Regions from separate parts of the Pantoea sp. E2023-21 genome, predicted to be linked through region 2. Evidence: predicted binding sites of a transcription regulator. Region 2 holds the regulator's gene; each other region holds the start of a gene.
What was found. The regulator CRP, encoded in region 2, controls carbon source genes, mostly activating them, when cyclic AMP is high. The targets are predictions, from matches to a motif close to ATGTGANNNNNNTCACAT.
Positions count from the first base shown of each region.

Region 1: the regulator CRP is predicted to act here: its motif matches at 2,257-2,274, upstream of ACRQ84_RS09405 (NupC/NupG family nucleoside CNT transporter).
Region 3: the regulator CRP is predicted to act here: its motif matches at 2,930-2,947, upstream of epd (erythrose-4-phosphate dehydrogenase).
Region 4: the regulator CRP is predicted to act here: its motif matches at 1,834-1,851, upstream of deoC (deoxyribose-phosphate aldolase).

Region 1 is NZ_CP195344.1:1,992,810-1,997,139, reverse strand. It holds gene ACRQ84_RS09410 (LLM class flavin-dependent oxidoreductase) at 1-809, opposite strand, end outside; gene ACRQ84_RS09405 (NupC/NupG family nucleoside CNT transporter) at 1,002-2,192, opposite strand; gene ACRQ84_RS09400 (Nramp family divalent metal transporter) at 2,562-3,803, shown strand; gene ACRQ84_RS09395 (DUF2502 domain-containing protein) at 3,849-4,205, opposite strand.
Region 2 is NZ_CP195344.1:2,902,321-2,906,650, reverse strand. It holds gene ACRQ84_RS13710 (YccS/YhfK family putative transporter) at 1-1,885, opposite strand, end outside; gene crp (cAMP-activated global transcriptional regulator CRP) at 1,944-2,576, opposite strand; gene ACRQ84_RS13700 (OsmC family protein) at 2,881-3,285, shown strand; gene ACRQ84_RS13695 (phosphoribulokinase) at 3,366-4,235, opposite strand; gene ACRQ84_RS13690 (YheU family protein) at 4,297-4,330, opposite strand, start outside.
Region 3 is NZ_CP195344.1:2,411,993-2,416,322, forward strand. It holds gene fbaA (class II fructose-bisphosphate aldolase) at 1-402, opposite strand, end outside; gene pgk (phosphoglycerate kinase) at 509-1,672, opposite strand; gene epd (erythrose-4-phosphate dehydrogenase) at 1,724-2,743, opposite strand; gene tkt (transketolase) at 3,086-4,330, opposite strand, start outside.
Region 4 is NZ_CP195344.1:2,549,112-2,553,441, forward strand. It holds gene deoA (thymidine phosphorylase) at 1-918, opposite strand, end outside; gene deoC (deoxyribose-phosphate aldolase) at 1,011-1,790, opposite strand; gene ACRQ84_RS11900 (TatD family hydrolase) at 2,081-2,860, opposite strand; gene ACRQ84_RS11905 (patatin-like phospholipase family protein) at 2,857-3,909, opposite strand; gene ACRQ84_RS11910 (DUF1328 domain-containing protein) at 4,084-4,245, opposite strand.

The DNA of each region.
Region 1 (4,330 bases), 910 kb from region 2:
TGTGCACCGACGCTTTGCGGCTTAGCCTTACCAAAAGCAAAGCCGCTTTCGTTAAGCTGTTTCTCGGCTGTGGCGCGAATGTGTTCAGCGCGTTCCCATGCTTCTTTTTCCGTTTTGCCCAGAATCGGCCGGAACGAGATGTTGAAGTTGATTTCGCGACCCTGCTGAGCGGCGGCGGCACGCACATTGCGTACCGTCTCTTCCGCGCCTTTCAGCGGCTCGCCCCATAAAGCAAACACATCGGCATGACGGGCCGCGACATCAATCGCTTCCTGCGACGATCCACCAAAGTAGATCGGCAGTTTTTTCTGTAACGGTTTGATGGCTGAGAATGCCTGTTCGGCCTGATAAAACCGGCCTTGATGATCGTACGGTTGTGAAGATTCCAGGCTCTGCTTCAAAACGGTGAGGAACTCATCGCTACGTGCATAGCGCTCGGCTTTATTGAGGAAATCACCGTCGCGGCGTTGCTCGACATCGCTGCCGCCGCTGATGATATGCACCGCTAAACGGCCGTCGGTTAAGTGATCAAGCGAAGCCAGTTTGCGCGCCGCCAGTGTCGGTGAGACAAAGCCTGGGCGATGTGCCAGCAAGAACTTCAGCGTTGAGGTGTGCGCCGCAGCGTGGGCCGTAACCAGAAAGCCATCCGGTTGATCCGACCAATAGCCCACCAGAATGCGATCAAAACCGGCTTCTTGGTGCGCGCGTGCGAACCGGGCAATGTAATCTTTATCGAACAGCGGGCCGCTGGCCGGAATGATTTCTGAGGCGAGGCGGTGGCCGATCATGCCAAGGAATTGAATGCTCATGCGGTTCTCCTGAAGTGATGTCATGGAGAAAAACTACGGGCGCAGGTGGTGTGAACGGAAATTCAATATTGTGCAAAGGTTTTGCGTTTAACGGTGAAGCGGGTGATAGCGGGGGAGAAGCAGAATCGATGCGGGATAGAACCGATGGGAATAATTAAGAAGAGAAGGGCGAGCCGCAGCTCGCCCTCTTTATCAGAAGGCCAACACCAGACCAGCGATAGCAGCTGACAGCACGCTCACCAGCGTTGAACCGTACAGCAGTTTCAGGCCGAAGCGCGAAACCACGTTACCTTGCTCTTCATGCAGACCTTTAATCGCACCCGCCACAATCCCGATAGAGGAGAAGTTAGCAAAGGAGACGAGGAACACAGAGAGAATACCTTCTGAGTGTGGCGACAGCTGACCGGCGATTTTCTGCAGATCCATCATCGCCACGAATTCGTTGGAAACCAGTTTAGTTGCCATAATGCTGCCCACTTGCAGCGCTTCGTGCGCTGGTACGCCCATCACCCAGGCAAATGGATAGAACACATAACCCAGCACGCCCTGGAAGCTGATGCCGAAAATCAGATCGAACAGTGCGTTCAAACCTGAAATCAGCGCGATGAAACCAATCAGCATCGCGGCAACGATAATGGCAACTTTGAAACCGGCGAGAATGTATTCGCCCAGCATTTCGAAGAAGCTTTGGCCTTTATGCAGATCCTGCAGTTGCAGATCTTCTTCGCTATCGACGCGATAGGGGTTGATCAGCGACAGCACAATAAAGGTGCTGAACATATTCAGTACTAGCGCGGCAACCACATATTTTGGCTGCAGCATGGTCATGTAGGCGCCGACAATCGACATAGAAACAGTCGACATAGCGGTCGCAGCCATGGTGTACATGCGGCGCTGTGACATCTTGCCGAGGATATCCTTATAGGCGATAAAGTTTTCTGACTGTCCCAAAATCAGAGAACTCACGGCGTTAAAGGATTCCAGTTTGCCCATACCGTTCACTTTTGACAGCACGGTACCAATGCCGCGAATCACCCATGGCAAGATGCGGAAGTGCTGCAAAATACCGATCAGTGCGGAGATGAAGACAATCGGGCAAAGAACATTGAGGAAGAAGAAGGCGAGGCCTTTTTCACTCATATTGCCGAACACGAAGTTGGTCCCTTCGGCAGCATATTTGAGCAGATGATCAAACAAACCGGCAAAGCCCTGTACGAAGCCGAGGCCAGCGGTTGAGTTCAGGAAGAACCAGGCCAGCAGAACTTCGATCACCAGAAGTTGAACGATATAGCGAAGACGGATGCTTTTACGATCGTTGCTGACCAGCAAGGCCAGCACCGCTACCACCACTAGTGCTAAAAGAAAATGCAAAACATGGGACATGTCGGCTCCAAATTTGAGGAGGGTTGTATTTTGTTGCGTATTCTATGTAACGCGTTACTTAAAAACGAGATCAAAACCACATTATAAGTATTCGCTATCGTGATTTTTCTCAGATAACTCTGACCGATCACAACCTTATTACAAAGCATTCACAAGAAAAAACCACAAAAACATTGTCTATAAAATGACCCAAGAGTAGAGTCATTTGCGTTGCACTTATTTTTGGCAGGAACTGGCTTTACCGGAATGTATAGCAATGGCTATACTTCATAGCACCATCTATTAATACGATAACTATAACCAAATTTCATCTGCCTTGAATGCCCCTTAAGCTGAGCGGGTCAACAAGCGTTAAGACAGGGTAAAACTATGCTAGAAAGTCGCACCGCCGAGCGCGCCGCTCGCGGAGCCAGAAAGATCAAACTCGCGCTGCTCGGGCCCGCCTTTATTGCGGCGATTGGCTATATCGATCCCGGCAACTTCGCGACCAACATTCAGGCCGGCGCCGCCTACGGCTACAAGCTGTTGTGGGTAGTGGTGTGGGCCAACATCATGGCGATGCTGATTCAGCTGATGTCCGCCAAGCTGGGTATTGCGACCGGCAAAAATCTTGCGGAACACATCCGCGATCGCTTCCCGCGGCCGGCGGTGTGGTTTTATTGGGTGCAGGCGGAAATCATCGCCATGGCCACCGATCTCGCTGAATTTATTGGCGCAGCGCTTGGCTTTAAACTGCTGCTCGGCATCTCGCTGTTGCAGGGCGCGGTGCTAACCGGCATCGCGACCTACCTGATTTTGATGCTGCAAAGTCGCGGACAGAAGCCGCTGGAGCTGGTGATTGGCGGACTGCTGCTGTTCGTGGCGGCGGCTTATATTGTTGAGCTGTTTTTCTCCCAGCCGAAAGTGAGTGAGCTGGTGGTCGGCATGGCGCTGCCATCGCTGCCGACGTCGGATGCGGTATTCCTTGCCGCTGGCGTGTTAGGCGCCACTATCATGCCGCACGTCATTTATCTGCACTCCGCACTGACACAGCACGGTAATAAAGGCAGCAAGGCGCAACGTTACTCTTCAACCAAGCTGGATGTGGCGATCGCCATGACCATCGCCGGGTTTGTTAATCTGGCGATGATGGCCACGGCAGCTGCGGCGTTTCACTTCAGCGGCCATTCCAAAATTGTCGATCTCGATCAGGCGTATTTAACGCTGCAACCGCTGCTGGGCCAGGCCGCTGCGATTGTGTTTGGTTTGAGTCTGGTGGCTGCCGGTCTCTCTTCTACTGTGGTCGGTACGCTGGCGGGACAAGTGGTGATGCAGGGCTTTATCCGCTTCCATATTCCGCTGTGGTTCCGTCGCACCATCACCATGTTGCCGTCCTTTATTGTGATCTGGGCCGGCTGGGATCCGACGCGGATTCTGGTGATGAGTCAGGTGTTGCTGAGTTTTGGTATCGCACTGGCGCTGATTCCGCTGTTGTCATTTACCGGCAACCGGGAATTGATGGGGGATGAGATGGTGAACTCGCGCCTGATGCAAAACGCGGGTCGGCTGATTGTGGTGCTGGTGATCGGCCTTAATCTCTACTTGCTGGTGGGTGAAGCGCTGGGCTGGTAACGGCGTTATCAAACAAAAAGCCCGCCAGTGAGCGGGCTTTTTTGTTTAGTGATGATGGTGATCGCGATGACCACGACGATCATCATGACGATGGTCGTGCCGATGATGTTCACGACGTTCGCGTTCATGCCAGCGACGTTCGCGCTCACGTTCATAGGCACGATGACGTTTCCACTCTTCATGGCGCCACCAACGGTTGTCGTTGTACTGATAACGATCGTTCCACCAGCGTGGCTCGCGCCAGCGTCCGCCGTCCCAGTAATTACCGCGACGATCGCGATCGCCGAGATGCAGCGTAACGCCCGGACCCAAATTGATGGTGGCACTGTCGGCTTGTGCTGTGCTGATAGCCAACGGGGATAAAGTCGCCAGCAAGGCGGCGAACAAAATTGCACGTTTCATAACTTCTCCTTTTCAGTAGCTTATAGCTGCCACCGTGGCGCTAGTGTGCCACATCGGACCAGGTAAGCCTTGAGAATCAGTCTTAAAACGCTGAGGGAAATCTGAATTGAGAATTTTCTGCTGCG
Region 2 (4,330 bases):
CATATGCCAGCCGCTGCTGACAACGCTGCAGCGCGATTTCACAGGATTGCAGATAACGTTCTGCCAGCTTCGCCGTCAACATGGTGTGTTCGCGCGCCAGGATCGTCATGGCGTTAATATGCTCGACAATGAACTGACTGTGCGTTACCCACATGCGCATATCTTTTAGATATTGCAGGTTAAAGCCCGGCTCGCTCGATGCCTGGTTCAATGAGTTGAACAGCGCATTGTGCGCCTGATTAACCTTCATGCGCTGATAAGCCAGTTTCTCGGGCGACTGTTCCGGTCCCAGCAACAGTCGCAAGGCATCCTGATACGCTTCCAGCGCATCGTGTGCGTTCTTGCGCAGCAGCCCGCTTTGCCACTGCGGCCACAACCAAATCATCCCGGCGAAGGCAATCAAACAGCCCATCAGGGTATCCATCATGCGTGGCAGTAAAAATTGCGCGCCGTTAAGTGACAGCAGCTGCAGCGAATACACTGCGGTGACGGTGAAGCCAATCATCGACCAGCCATAATATTTCCGCGTGATCAGATAACTTGCCAGCGTGATCCCCAGCATAAACAGCAGCGTGATCGATTCCGGCACCGCCAGCTGTAGCGAGGCGGCAGCGATCAGCAAACCCGCAAAGGTGCCCAGCGCACGGTGCTGAATACGCACGCGTGTCGCGCTGTAGCCGTTCTGGCTGACGAACATGATGGTCATCAGAATCCAGTAAGGTTTGGGAATGTTGAAGAACAGCGCCAACGCGCTGCCAAACATCAGCATCACGGCGAAACGAGCGGCGGTGCGTAACGCGGAAGATTTGAACGACAGATAACTGCGCAACGCCGGCAACAGCGGCAAACGGCGCTGGCGATCGGCCATCAGGTCACGTGTGTAGAGTGGCTTCTGCGTGCGCAACACGCGGGCGATGCGACTGAAGTGATACAGGCAGAAGTTGCCGACCGGATTATCCGGATGCTGGCGCGCAATTTTCTCCAGCGCGCCGAGCTGTTTCTCCATGTGAAAACGATCGGGTAATTGATGGTAGAGGATCGCATCGGCCAGCACGCGCAGCCGGGCTGAGATGATTTTGGCGTTCCAGCGAATCACCGCTTCGGCGTGGCTCTCCTCCACGAGCTTTTGCACCTCTTCGGGCTGATGCAAACTCACCGAGATGTGTTCCTGTAAATCCAGCGCCACCTGAAAAGCGCGTGTCAGACGTTTGTGGCTGTTATCACGGCTGGCCGACAACATGTGCATTTGCTGGTAGCAGGTCGTGATGAGATCGACCGCCTTTTGCTGGCGTGCCAGCAGGGGGGGCAGCGCTTTTTCCGGATCGGTCAACTGCGTCAGTAAGGTGTATTTGGCATCGCAATAATCGGCCAGCTCACGGAACAGCAGGCTAAGCGATTCGCGCATCGGCTGCTCTTTCCACAGCCAGAACCAGAACCAGTTGAACAAGCCGTACCACAGCGTGCCGCCTATGTAGAGCAGCGGCGGCACCCACATCGGCATGCGTCCCACTAAACTGAGCGTAAAGATGGCGGCGATTAACGTCGCGGGGAGCAGGCGCGCATGCAGTGGGCCGATTTCACCGGTCACGCCAATCAGCAGCGGCAGCGCCAGCAAAATCAGCGGCAGCGGAATTTGGTACGCGGTGAGGATTTGCATCAGGAAACTGCCGGTGGCAAACAGCGAACCCCCTACAATCAGGCGTTTGAAGAAGCGTTTGTGCGGCGTATCCAGCCCCGCCATATTGCAACAGGCAGGCACTAACGAGAACAGCAGACCTTTTTGCAGATCGCCAAACAGCCAGCCGAGAGCCACAGGCAGGCACAGCACCAGCGTTTGCCGCAGCGCATAGTTAACTTCAGGATGATAGATGATTCGGCGCCACATCAGCTCATCGCAAATAGAAACGGCGCGATGTTGCCATCACGCCGTGGGTGAGAAGAAATTAGCGGGTGCCGTAAACGACGATGGTTTTACCGTGTGCGGAGATCAGATTCTGATCTTCCAGCATTTTCAGGATACGACCCACGGTTTCGCGTGAGCAGCCCACGATCTGACCAATCTCCTGACGGGTGATTTTGATTTGCATCCCGTCCGGGTGAGTCATCGCATCTGGCTGTTTGGCCAGATTTAGCAGCGTTTGCGCGATACGTCCGGTCACATCGAGGAAGGCAAGGTTGCCCACTTTCTCAGATGTCACTTGCAGACGACGCGCCATTTGCGACGAAAGTCGCATTAAAATATCCGGGTTTACCTGAATCAGCTGACGGAATTTTTTGTATGAAATTTCAGCCACTTCGCAGGCAGACTTCGCACGCACCCAAGCACTGCGTTCCTGGCCTTCTTCGAAAAGACCGAGTTCGCCGATAAAATCTCCCTGATTGAGATAGGAGAGAATCATCTCTTTGCCTTCTTCATCTTTAATCAGTACCGCTACGGAACCTTTCACGATGTAGTACAGCGTTTCCGCTTTCTCACCCTGATGGATGAGCGTGCTTTTGGATGGATATTTGTGAATATGGCAATGGGACAGGAACCATTCGAGTGTAGGGTCTGTTTGCGGTTTGCCGAGAACCATTCGCTATTATCCTCTGTTGTAATCGTGCCCAAAATACAGGGGGCATTTTTCCCTGTCAGGCGGTTTAATCGTCGAGCGTTTCCAGTAAAGGAAAAATTATTCCGGGTGGACTCTTAAGCTACGCTTTTGATTCTTCCCGCCTTCGTCTGTAATGACGAAAATATTTTCAGCACTGTTTGTAGCACAGCTTTAGCGAGCTGTCTTGTGTTGTCTCGCTTCAGCAGAAGGGGGATTACTCTGGATTGCTGTTTGTCAGGTGAAAGCGTACTCTGGCGGCAAAACCGCCTCTTCAGGAGAAAGAATAATGCAGGCACGAGTGAAATGGGTGGAAGGTTTGACCTTTCTCGGAGAATCCTCATCCGGCCATCAGGTATTAATGGACGGTAATTCCGGTGATAAAGCGCCAAGTCCAATGGAGATGGTGCTGATGGCGGCGGGCGGTTGTAGCGCTATTGATGTGGTGTCGATCCTGCAAAAAGGGCGCAGCGATGTCGCCGATTGCGAAGTGAAACTCACTTCAGAACGTCGCGAAGAAGCGCCACGTATTTTTACCCGCATCAATCTGCACTTCATCGTCAGCGGCAAAGCGTTAAGCGACAAGGCGGTTTCACGCGCGGTTGATTTGTCAGCGGAAAAATATTGCTCGGTGGCGATCATGCTGGGCAAAGGCGTGGAAATTACGCATAGCTACGAAGTGATCGCGCTTTAATGCTGGCAGGTGCGCATTAATGCGCACCCTACAAAACGCTCTCATTTCGTAGGGTCGCCATTCATGGCGACCAATGACACTCACTCAATCCGCTTCCCTTCAATGAGTCGCTGCACCAGCGGTAGCATAATCAGCTCCATCGCCAGTCCCATTTTTCCGCCCGGCACCACCAGCGTATTGATGTGGGAGATAAACGATCCCTGAATCATCGACAGGAGATAGGGGAACGCGATGCCTTCCAGACCGCGGAAATGAATCACTACGAAACTTTCGTCGAGCGACGGAATTTCGCGTGCCGCAAATGGGTTGGACGTATCAACGGTTGGCACACGCTGGAAGTTAATGTGGGTGCGTGAGAACTGTGGCGTGATGAAGTTGATGTAATCCTCCATTGAACGCACCACCGAATCCATCACCGCCTCACGCGAATGACCGCGCTCGCCCGTGTCGCGCACCAGCTTCTGAATCCACTCAAGATTAACAATCGGGACTACGCCAACCAGCAAATCGACATGCTCTGCGACATTTTGCTGCTGCGTGACCACGCCGCCGTGCAAGCCTTCATAGAACAGCACATCAGTGTTCTCCGGCAGCGGTTGCCAGGGGGTGAAAGTGCCCGGCACCTGATTCCACGGCACGGCTTCGTCGTAAGTGTGCAAATATTTACGCGATTCGCCCAAACCGGTTTGGCCGTAATGCCTGAACGTCTGCTCAAGCAAGCCGAAGTCGTTGGCTTCCGGGCCGAAGTAACTGATATGGCGACCCAGATCGCGCGCCTTGCGGATCGCCATGTCCATTTCCGGACGCGTGAAGCGATGGAAACTGTCACCTTCTACTTCCGCTGCATGCAAATTCAGCTGCTGGAAAATCTTACGGAAGGCAAGGCTGGTGGTAGTGGTTCCGGCGCCGCTGGAACCGGTAACGGCAATAATTGGATGCCTGGCTGACATAACAGAGCTCCCTGTGAGGTCCGGCGATGAGCATTGTTACCACGAATTGCCGCGGGGTGCATCAGCCGCGGAATTCACCTTTTGGCATGATATTG
Region 3 (4,330 bases), 490 kb from region 2:
GGTTTTCTTAAAGTGCTCTTCACCCGCGTCCAGCAGACCGTCGATCCACGGCAGCAGTTTCTTGGCGCAGTGGTCGGTGTGCAGAATGACTGGCACGCCATACTGTTCAGCCATCAGATGCACATGGTAAGCACCGGCGATAGCACCGAAGATTGCTGCGCCCTGTGGTTTGTCGGTTTTGAAGCCTTTACCGGCGATGAAGGCAGCACCACCATTGGAGAACTGAACGATGACCGGCGCTTTCACCTTGGCCGCAGCTTCCAATACTGCATTGATGGAGTCCGTGCCGACGCAGTTAACTGCTGGCAGAGCGAATTTGTTCTCTTTCGCTACCTGGAAAATTTTCTGAACGTCGTCACCAGTGACAACGCCGGGTTTTACGAAATCAAAAATTTTAGACATGGTTGTGTCCCGTTTCGTTACCGTTCATCCCCAACAGGGGATTGCGATTTGATTGCCCAACACAGGGCAAGCTTTCAGGCGACGCCAAAGCGCCGCCCCCAAAGAGTTACTGCTTAGCGCGCTCTTCCAGCATAGCAACTGCTGGCAGTTTTTTGCCTTCCACGAATTCGAGGAATGCGCCGCCGCCGGTAGAGATATAAGAGATCTTATCTTCGATACCGAACAGATCGATAGCAGCCAGGGTATCGCCGCCACCCGCAACAGAGAACGCATCGCTATCGGCGATAGCATTCGCCACAATTTCGGTGCCTTTACGGAAGTTCGGGAACTCGAACACGCCAACCGGACCGTTCCACAGAATGGTTTTTGCGCCTTTCAGGATGGCAGCCATTGCCTGAGCGGTTTCGTCACCGAAGTCCATAATCTCTTCGTTATCCGCTACTTCGGAAACCTTTTTCACGGTTGCCGGTGCAGTTTCAGAGAATTCCGTGCCTACGCGAGAATCGGTAGGAACCGGAATGCCGTGCTCATCACGCAGCTTTTTCGCGGCTTCAACGAAGTCTGGCTCGTACAGAGATTTACCGACGTTATTGTCGATAGCCACGAAGGTGTTCGCGATACCGCCGCCGACGATTACGGTGTCAGCAATCTTCACCAGCGACTGCAGGACATCAAATTTGGTAGAGACTTTAGAACCGCCAACCACAGCAACCAGCGGACGTTCTGGGTTGCTCATCACTTTACCCAGCGCTTCCAGCTCAGCTGACAACAGCGGACCGGCACAGGCGATAGGAGCGAATTTGGCCACGCCATGGGTAGACGCCTGAGCGCGGTGCGCAGTACCGAAGGCATCCATTACGAACACGTCGCACAGTGCAGCATATTTCTTCGACAGGCCTTCTTCGTCTTTCTTCTCGCCTTTGTTAAAGCGCACGTTTTCCAGCACCACCAGTTCGCCAGCGCCCACTTCCACGCCGTCGAGGTACTCTTTCGCCAGGGTCACGTTGGTGCCGTTCAGTTTTTCTTTCAGGTAGTTAACAACCGGCAGCAGGGAGAACTCTTCGTTGTATTCACCTTCGGTCGGACGACCCAGGTGAGAGGTAACCATCACTTTCGCGCCCTGTTTCAACGCCGCTTCGATGGTAGGCAGAGAAGCACGAATACGTGCATCTGACGTCACTTTCCCTTCTTTCACTGGCACGTTGAGATCGGCACGGATCAGAACGCGTTTACCAGCAAGATCCAGATCGGTCATCTTAATTACAGACATGGTGAACCCTCTCGTTGACTCTCATAAGTTTTGCCAGACGCAGTCCGCGTCTTACCTGAAACCGCTTGCGGCCATTGCTAACGTGGTGTCGATCATACGGTTAGCAAAGCCCCATTCGTTGTCACACCAAACCAGCGTTTTGATAAGGTGATGACCACTGACCCGCGTTTGCGTGCCATCGACTATGGCACTGTGCGGATCATGGTTAAAATCTACTGAGACTAACGGTAATTCCGTATAGTCAACTATACCACGAAACGCCCCTTCTGACGCGTTTTGCAGCAACGCATTGACCTCACACGCCTTCACCGCTTCGCGCACAGACACGCTCAAATCAATGGCTGTCACGTTGATAGTAGGCACGCGCACGGCAATCGCTTCAAAGCGATCGTTAAATTTCGGAAAAATACGGGTAATGCCAGCAGCAAGACGCGTATCTACCGGAATGATCGATTGGCTGGCAGCGCGCGTACGCCGCAAGTCGCTGTGATAAGCGTCAATCACCTGTTGATCGTGCATCGCCGAGTGAATGGTGGTCACAGTGCCCGACTCAATGCCAAAGGCGTCATCCAGCAACTTGATCACCGGGATAATGCAGTTGGTGGTGCAGGATGCGTTGGAGACAATGCAGTCAGTTTGTTTAAGAGCTTGTTCGTTTACGCCGAACACGACGGTGGCATCGAGATCGTTGCCGCCCGGATGCGAGAACAACACTTTCTTCGCACCCGCCTGCAAATGGGCTTCGCCATCAGCACGACTGCCGTACACGCCGGTACAATCCAGCACGATATCGACATTCAGTTCGCGCCACGGCAGCACATCAATTTCCGCCTGATGCAGGATGCGAATGGTGTCGTCGCCAACAAACAGCAGATCGCGTTCCTGGCGCACATCAAAGGCAAAACGTCCGTGGCTGGTGTCGTACTTCAGCAGATGCGCCATACCGGCGGCGTCTGCCAATTCGTTAATGGCGACCACGGTGATTTCAGCCCGGCGACCGGTTTCATACAGGGCACGTAATACGTTACGCCCGATACGACCAAAACCATTTATTGCTACGCGAACGGTCATCTCTACCTTCAACAACACCAGAAAAACGTGCCGATTAGCCTGAGCGTTTCACACCTTTTTGTACAGGGAATTATTACCTGTACACTCCGGAAAGCCACACGGTTTCGCTCACGACTGAAACGGTTCAGCTAGAGTAATGCAAGAGAGGAATAACGGGAATGATTGCGATCAAATGAGTGGCAGAATATTGGATCTGCGTCACAAAATTTGCCTTGGTGAATTATTACTACAGGAATAATTGAACCGTTTCAGGTCAGATACCCGTGCACTGCAGATGTGCGCGATGAATCGCGCCGCTACAGGCGGTGCATAACCGGTAGCGGCGCAATTTATTGCGCAAAATTACAGAATCGATTTCGCCGTTTTAACCACGTTTTCAACGGTGAAGCCAAACGCTTTGAACAGCTGATCCGCCGGCGCTGACTCACCGAAGGTGGTCATGCCGACGATCGCGCCGTTCAGGCCGGTGTATTTGAACCAGTAATCTGCGATTCCCGCTTCAATCGCCACGCGCGCCGCCACCGCTTTCGGCAGCACGGATTCACGGTACGCCGCGTCCTGCTTGTCGAAGGCGTCGGTGGAAGGCATGGAGACCACGCGCACCTTGCGGCCTTCTGCCGTCAGCTGCTCGTAAGCGCTCACCGCCAGTTCCACTTCCGAACCGGTGGCGATCAGGATCAGCTCCGGCGTGCCGCTGCTGTCCTTCAGCACGTAACCGCCGCGCGCCACGTTAGCCAGCTGCTCAGCGGTACGATCCTGCTGCGCCAGGTTCTGACGCGAGAAGATCAGCGCCGACGGGCCGTCAACGCGTTCGATGGCGTATTTCCACGCCACCGCCGATTCAACCTGGTCGCACGGGCGCCACAGGCTCATGTTTGGCGTCACGCGCAGGCTGGCCATCTGCTCAACCGGCTGGTGCGTCGGGCCATCTTCGCCCAGACCAATGGAGTCGTGGGTGTAGACCATAATCTGACGGATTTTCATCAGCGCGGCCATGCGTGCGGCGTTGCGCGCGTACTCGACGAACATCAGGAAGGTGGCGGTGTACGGCAGGAAGCCGCCGTGCAGCGCCAGACCGTTGGCAATCGCGGTCATACCGAACTCGCGCACGCCGTAATGGATGTAGTTGCCCGCCGCGTCTTCGTTGATTGGCTTCGAGCCGGACCACATGGTGAGGTTGCTTGGCGCAAGGTCAGCGGAGCCGCCCAGGTATTCCGGCAGGATTTTACCAAAGGCTTCGATGGCGTTCTGCGAGGCTTTACGGCTGGCGATTTTCGCCGGGTTGGCCTGCAGCTGCTCAATGAACTTCTGCGACTCGCTGGCCCAGTTTTCTGGCAGCGCGTTGTTGACGCGACGCTTGAACTCCGCGGCCAGCGCCGGATGCGCAGCGGCGTAGGCGGCAAACTTTTTGTCCCACGCGGACTCTTTCGCCTGGCCGGCTTCTTTGGCGTCCCACTGCGCGTAGATGTCGGAAGGAATTTCAAACGGACCGTGGTTCCAGCCCAGCTGCTTGCGGGTCAGCGCGATTTCATCGGCACCCAGCGGCGCGCCGTGCGAATCGTGCGTACCGGCTTTGTTCGGCGAGCC
Region 4 (4,330 bases), 350 kb from region 2:
GTTATCCAGCACTTGCTGCAGCTTTTTGCGCGCATCGGCGTCGTTCTCGGCCAGTTTGCCGGAAATCAGCATTTCCGAACACAGCGCCATCGTGACTTCCAGCAGGCGCGGATTACGGGCAGCCCCTGTCAGGAACTGCACCGCTTCACGCACTTCCAGCGCATTTCCGGCGGTGGACGCCAGCACCTGATTCATGTCGGTGAGCAGTGCGGTGGTTTTGCAACCGGCGCCGTTCGCTACGCCAACAATCGCCTGCGCCAGATTTTCTGAGGCTTCGAAGGTCGGCATAAAGGCGCCGGACCCCACCTTGACGTCCATCACCAGCGCATCCAATCCTTCCGCCAGTTTTTTAGCGAGGATCGACGCGGTGATCAGTGGAATCGAATCCACGGTGGCAGTGATATCGCGCGTGGCGTAGAAACGTTTGTCGGCCGGCGCCAGCGAGTTGGTCTGGCCGATAATCGCGACGCCGACGTCTTTAATAATCTGGCGGAAACGATCGTCACTCGGGAAGATATCGAAGCCAGGAATCGCTTCCAGTTTATCCAACGTGCCGCCGGTGTGGCCGAGACCGCGCCCGGAGATCATCGGCACATAACCGCCGCACGCTGCCACCATCGGGCCGAGCATCAGCGAGGTCACATCGCCCACACCGCCAGTGGAGTGTTTATCGACAATCGGGCCGTTGAGATTCAGCGATTTCCAGTTCAGCACCGTGCCCGAATCGCGCATTGCCATGGTCAACGCCACGCGCTCGTCGAGCGTCATATCATGGAAATAGATGGTCATCGCCAGCGCGGCGATTTGACCTTCCGACACGCTATTGTCGCGCACGCCATTGATAAAGAAGCGAATCTCCGCTTCACTCAGCGCCTGTCCATCGCGTTTTTTACGAATAATTTCTTGTGGCAGGAACACGGTTGCCTCCCTGGAATGAGAAGGTCGCCATAAATGACGACCCTACAACGTAGGGTGCGCATTCATGCGCACCGGAAAGATAACGGCGAGGATTAGTAGCCCGCTTTGCTGGTCGCGGTTTCGTGACCCAGCGTATTGAGCAGGCTTGCCAGCAAGCTAGATGCGCCAAAGCGGAAATGACGCGCATCCGCCCAGCCTTCGCCCAGAAGGTCATCCGCCAGTTGCAGATACAGCGCCGCGTCTTCAGCGGTACGCACGCCGCCAGCCGGTTTGAAGCCGACCTGCTGCTTAACGCCTTTATCGCGGATAACTTGCATCATGATCGCCGCCACTTCTGGCGTGGCGTTGACCGGCACTTTACCGGTTGAGGTTTTGATGAAATCTGCGCCCGCATCGATAGCGATTTCCGAAGCCGCACGAATCAGCGCTTCGTCTTTCAGCTCACCGCTTTCGATGATCACTTTCAGCAGCACGTTCGCCGCGGCGCAGGCTTCTTTACAGGCTTTCACCAGCTCAAAGCCGATCTCACGATTGCCGGCAATCAGCGCACGATACGGGAACACCACGTCGACTTCGTCGGCACCGTAGGCGATGGCCGCGCGGGTTTCGGCCAGCGCGATCTCGATGTCATCGTTGCCGTGCGGGAAGTTGGTCACGGTAGCAATGCGGATTTCCGGCGTGCCTTGTTCGCGTAGCGCTTTACGTGCCGCAGGAATGAACCGTGGATAGATGCAGATGGCCGCGGTGTTACCGGCAGGGGATTTCGCCTGACGGCACAGCGCGATCACCTTCTCATCGGTGTCGTCTTCGTTCAGGGTGGTTAAATCCATCAGTTGCAATGCGCGCTGTGCTGCTGCTTTAAGGTCGGTCATGATGCTCTCCAAAATTCAGATCGGCGGGCACAACCCACCGGGAATGTGATAATCCTAACAATAATCGTGACAATAAATTGCGTCTTACGTCACACAGAAAAGAAAACTGGTCATTAAAATACAGTTATTTAGTGATATTAATCACAAATAAACCCAATTCAAGCCGGGAGTCGCCTGAAATGTCATTGTTATTATTATCACAAAAATGGGCGCAAAAGTGTACTTTACGCTCTATCAATGTAGCTAATCAGGCGTAAGGCAGCGTAAATGCAGAATCTGTCGGGGGAGAATCAGACCGGGATCGCAAACAGGCGCAGGCTGTTTTGCCACAGCGCGTCGGCAATCACGTCGGGGGATTCGCTGCGCAGCTGACACAGCACGTCAAACACGTTGCGCGCACGTTCCGGGCGATTGGGCTGGCCCTGAAAACCTTGCAGCGGCATATCGGGCGCGTCGGTTTCCAGTAAAAGGGCATTTAGCGGCAGATTGGCAATGGTATGACGGGTTTTACTGGCGCGTTCATAGGTGATGGTGCCACCAACGCCAATCGCATAACCGAGCTGGATAAAACGCTCCGCCTGCTGCTGGCTGCCGGCAAAGCCGTGTACCACGCCACGGCGCGGCAGATCGTGACGACGCAGATGCATAGCTAACTGGTCGTGGGTGCGCCGCGAATGCAGGATCACCGGCAGATCGTATTGCTTCGCCAGCCTGAGCTGCTTATCCAGCAGCCGCGTCTGTTTAGCGAATTGCGCATCCTCCATGTAGAGATCGAGTCCGATCTCGCCAATCGCCACGCGTTTGCTATCTGGCTTTTTCAGCCAGCGCTCTAATTGATCAAGGTGCGCATCTTCCTGATGCGCTGAAATATTGATCGGATGCAGGCCGAGCGCGGCATACAGCGCCGGATACTGCTGCGCCAGTTCTGTCACCCGCTCAAAACGGCTGGCATCCACGCTCGGTACAATGATGCATTCCACGCCCGCCTGCGCAGCGCGCGCAATGCTAGCAGGCGCGTCGTCAACAAAGGGGGGGAAATCAAAGTGGCAATGTGTATCGATAAACTTCATGCCAGCGAACCTTTATCAAAATCTGCATCGTTCTCCGCCAGAGCGGGCGTAATCAGCGCACGATTATCCGGTTCGTTGGCCACCGCTGCCGGCGGCATTACCGTCGTTGGGATAACCAGCGGCTCGGCATCACTCAACCATTGACCGAGCGTGGCGAGGAAATAGCGCCCGCTGCGGCGGCCTAAATGGTAATCCTGATTCAGCGATGACAAGCGGCTGCCGAGCGCCATGCTCGCCAGCGGCTTCGGCGGACAAATTTCGATGATGCGCAGGTTATCCGGCGGCTGCTCGATATACTGCTGAATCTCGCGATAGCTCTCTTCATGCTGATGCAGGATGTTGATCATCGGCTGCAATGCGCTATCGGACAAAAAGCGCTCCATGCGTTTAAACCATTTCGGCGTGTAGGACATCTGCGATGGCACGGTACGGATCACCACAATGGTATCCGCGCCACGGCGCGCGGCTTCGCGCACCGGAATCGCATCGCTGATGCCACCATCCAGATAACTCACGCCGTCCATCTTCACGCCGCTGCGGTAGAAGCCGGGAATCGCACTTGAGGCTTTAATGATGTCATGCCAGTTGGTGCTGGTCGGATTGAAGTATTCAGCGCGGTAATCGTCGCTGCGGCAGGCGCACATATAGAACTCGCTGCCTTTGGCAAACAACCCTTCAGCGGTGTTGAGCGCCAGCGGAAACTCATTTTTGGTGATATCAATCAGCCAATCGAGATCGATAAGGTGCCCGCCGCGCACGAATCGTAGCGGATCAAAAAACAGTTTGCTGGTGGTGTAACGGGAAATTACGCGTCTTGCGTAGCCAGGTTGGCCACAAACAAAAGCTGACAAGTTTTGCGCCCCGGCAGACGTGCCGAGCAACAGTTGAAAGGGATTAAAGCCTGCACGTTGGAACTCATCCAGCACACCTGCGGTAAAGATGCCGCGTTGGCCGCCGCCTTCGCACACTAAGGCGATTTTATTGGATTTGAAAGGGGTTAATGCTAGCGGTTCAAATGAACCTAATGTCAGTGGAATACGCGTTCCCAATGGATGTCCCTCAGTGTTTGCTCTGAGGGAGTCGCCTTAGGCAACATCCCGGAGAACCAATCATTGTCGTTCCCTGACCAATTGCCTCAGCAATCGTTGCGGCTCCACAGTATGCCGCAAATGACTGGTCTCCGCTTTAGATGACTCGCGGGTTGACGTCTATGACGCCATTAGTCAGGGTCGTTTGCGCCCGGTAAACAGGCTCACGAGGAACAGAATAATACCGACAATGAAGACAATTTTAGCTGCCCATGCTGCCGTACCCGCCAGACCGCCGAAACCTAATGCTGCAGCAATCAGAGCGATGACCAGAAAGATAATACCCCAACGAAACATAAGCCTCTCCTTTACCATTGTGAAAATCGAACTGCTTATTTACACCTTTGTTTTTATTACGAATCGGCATCAGATGATGCCGAAT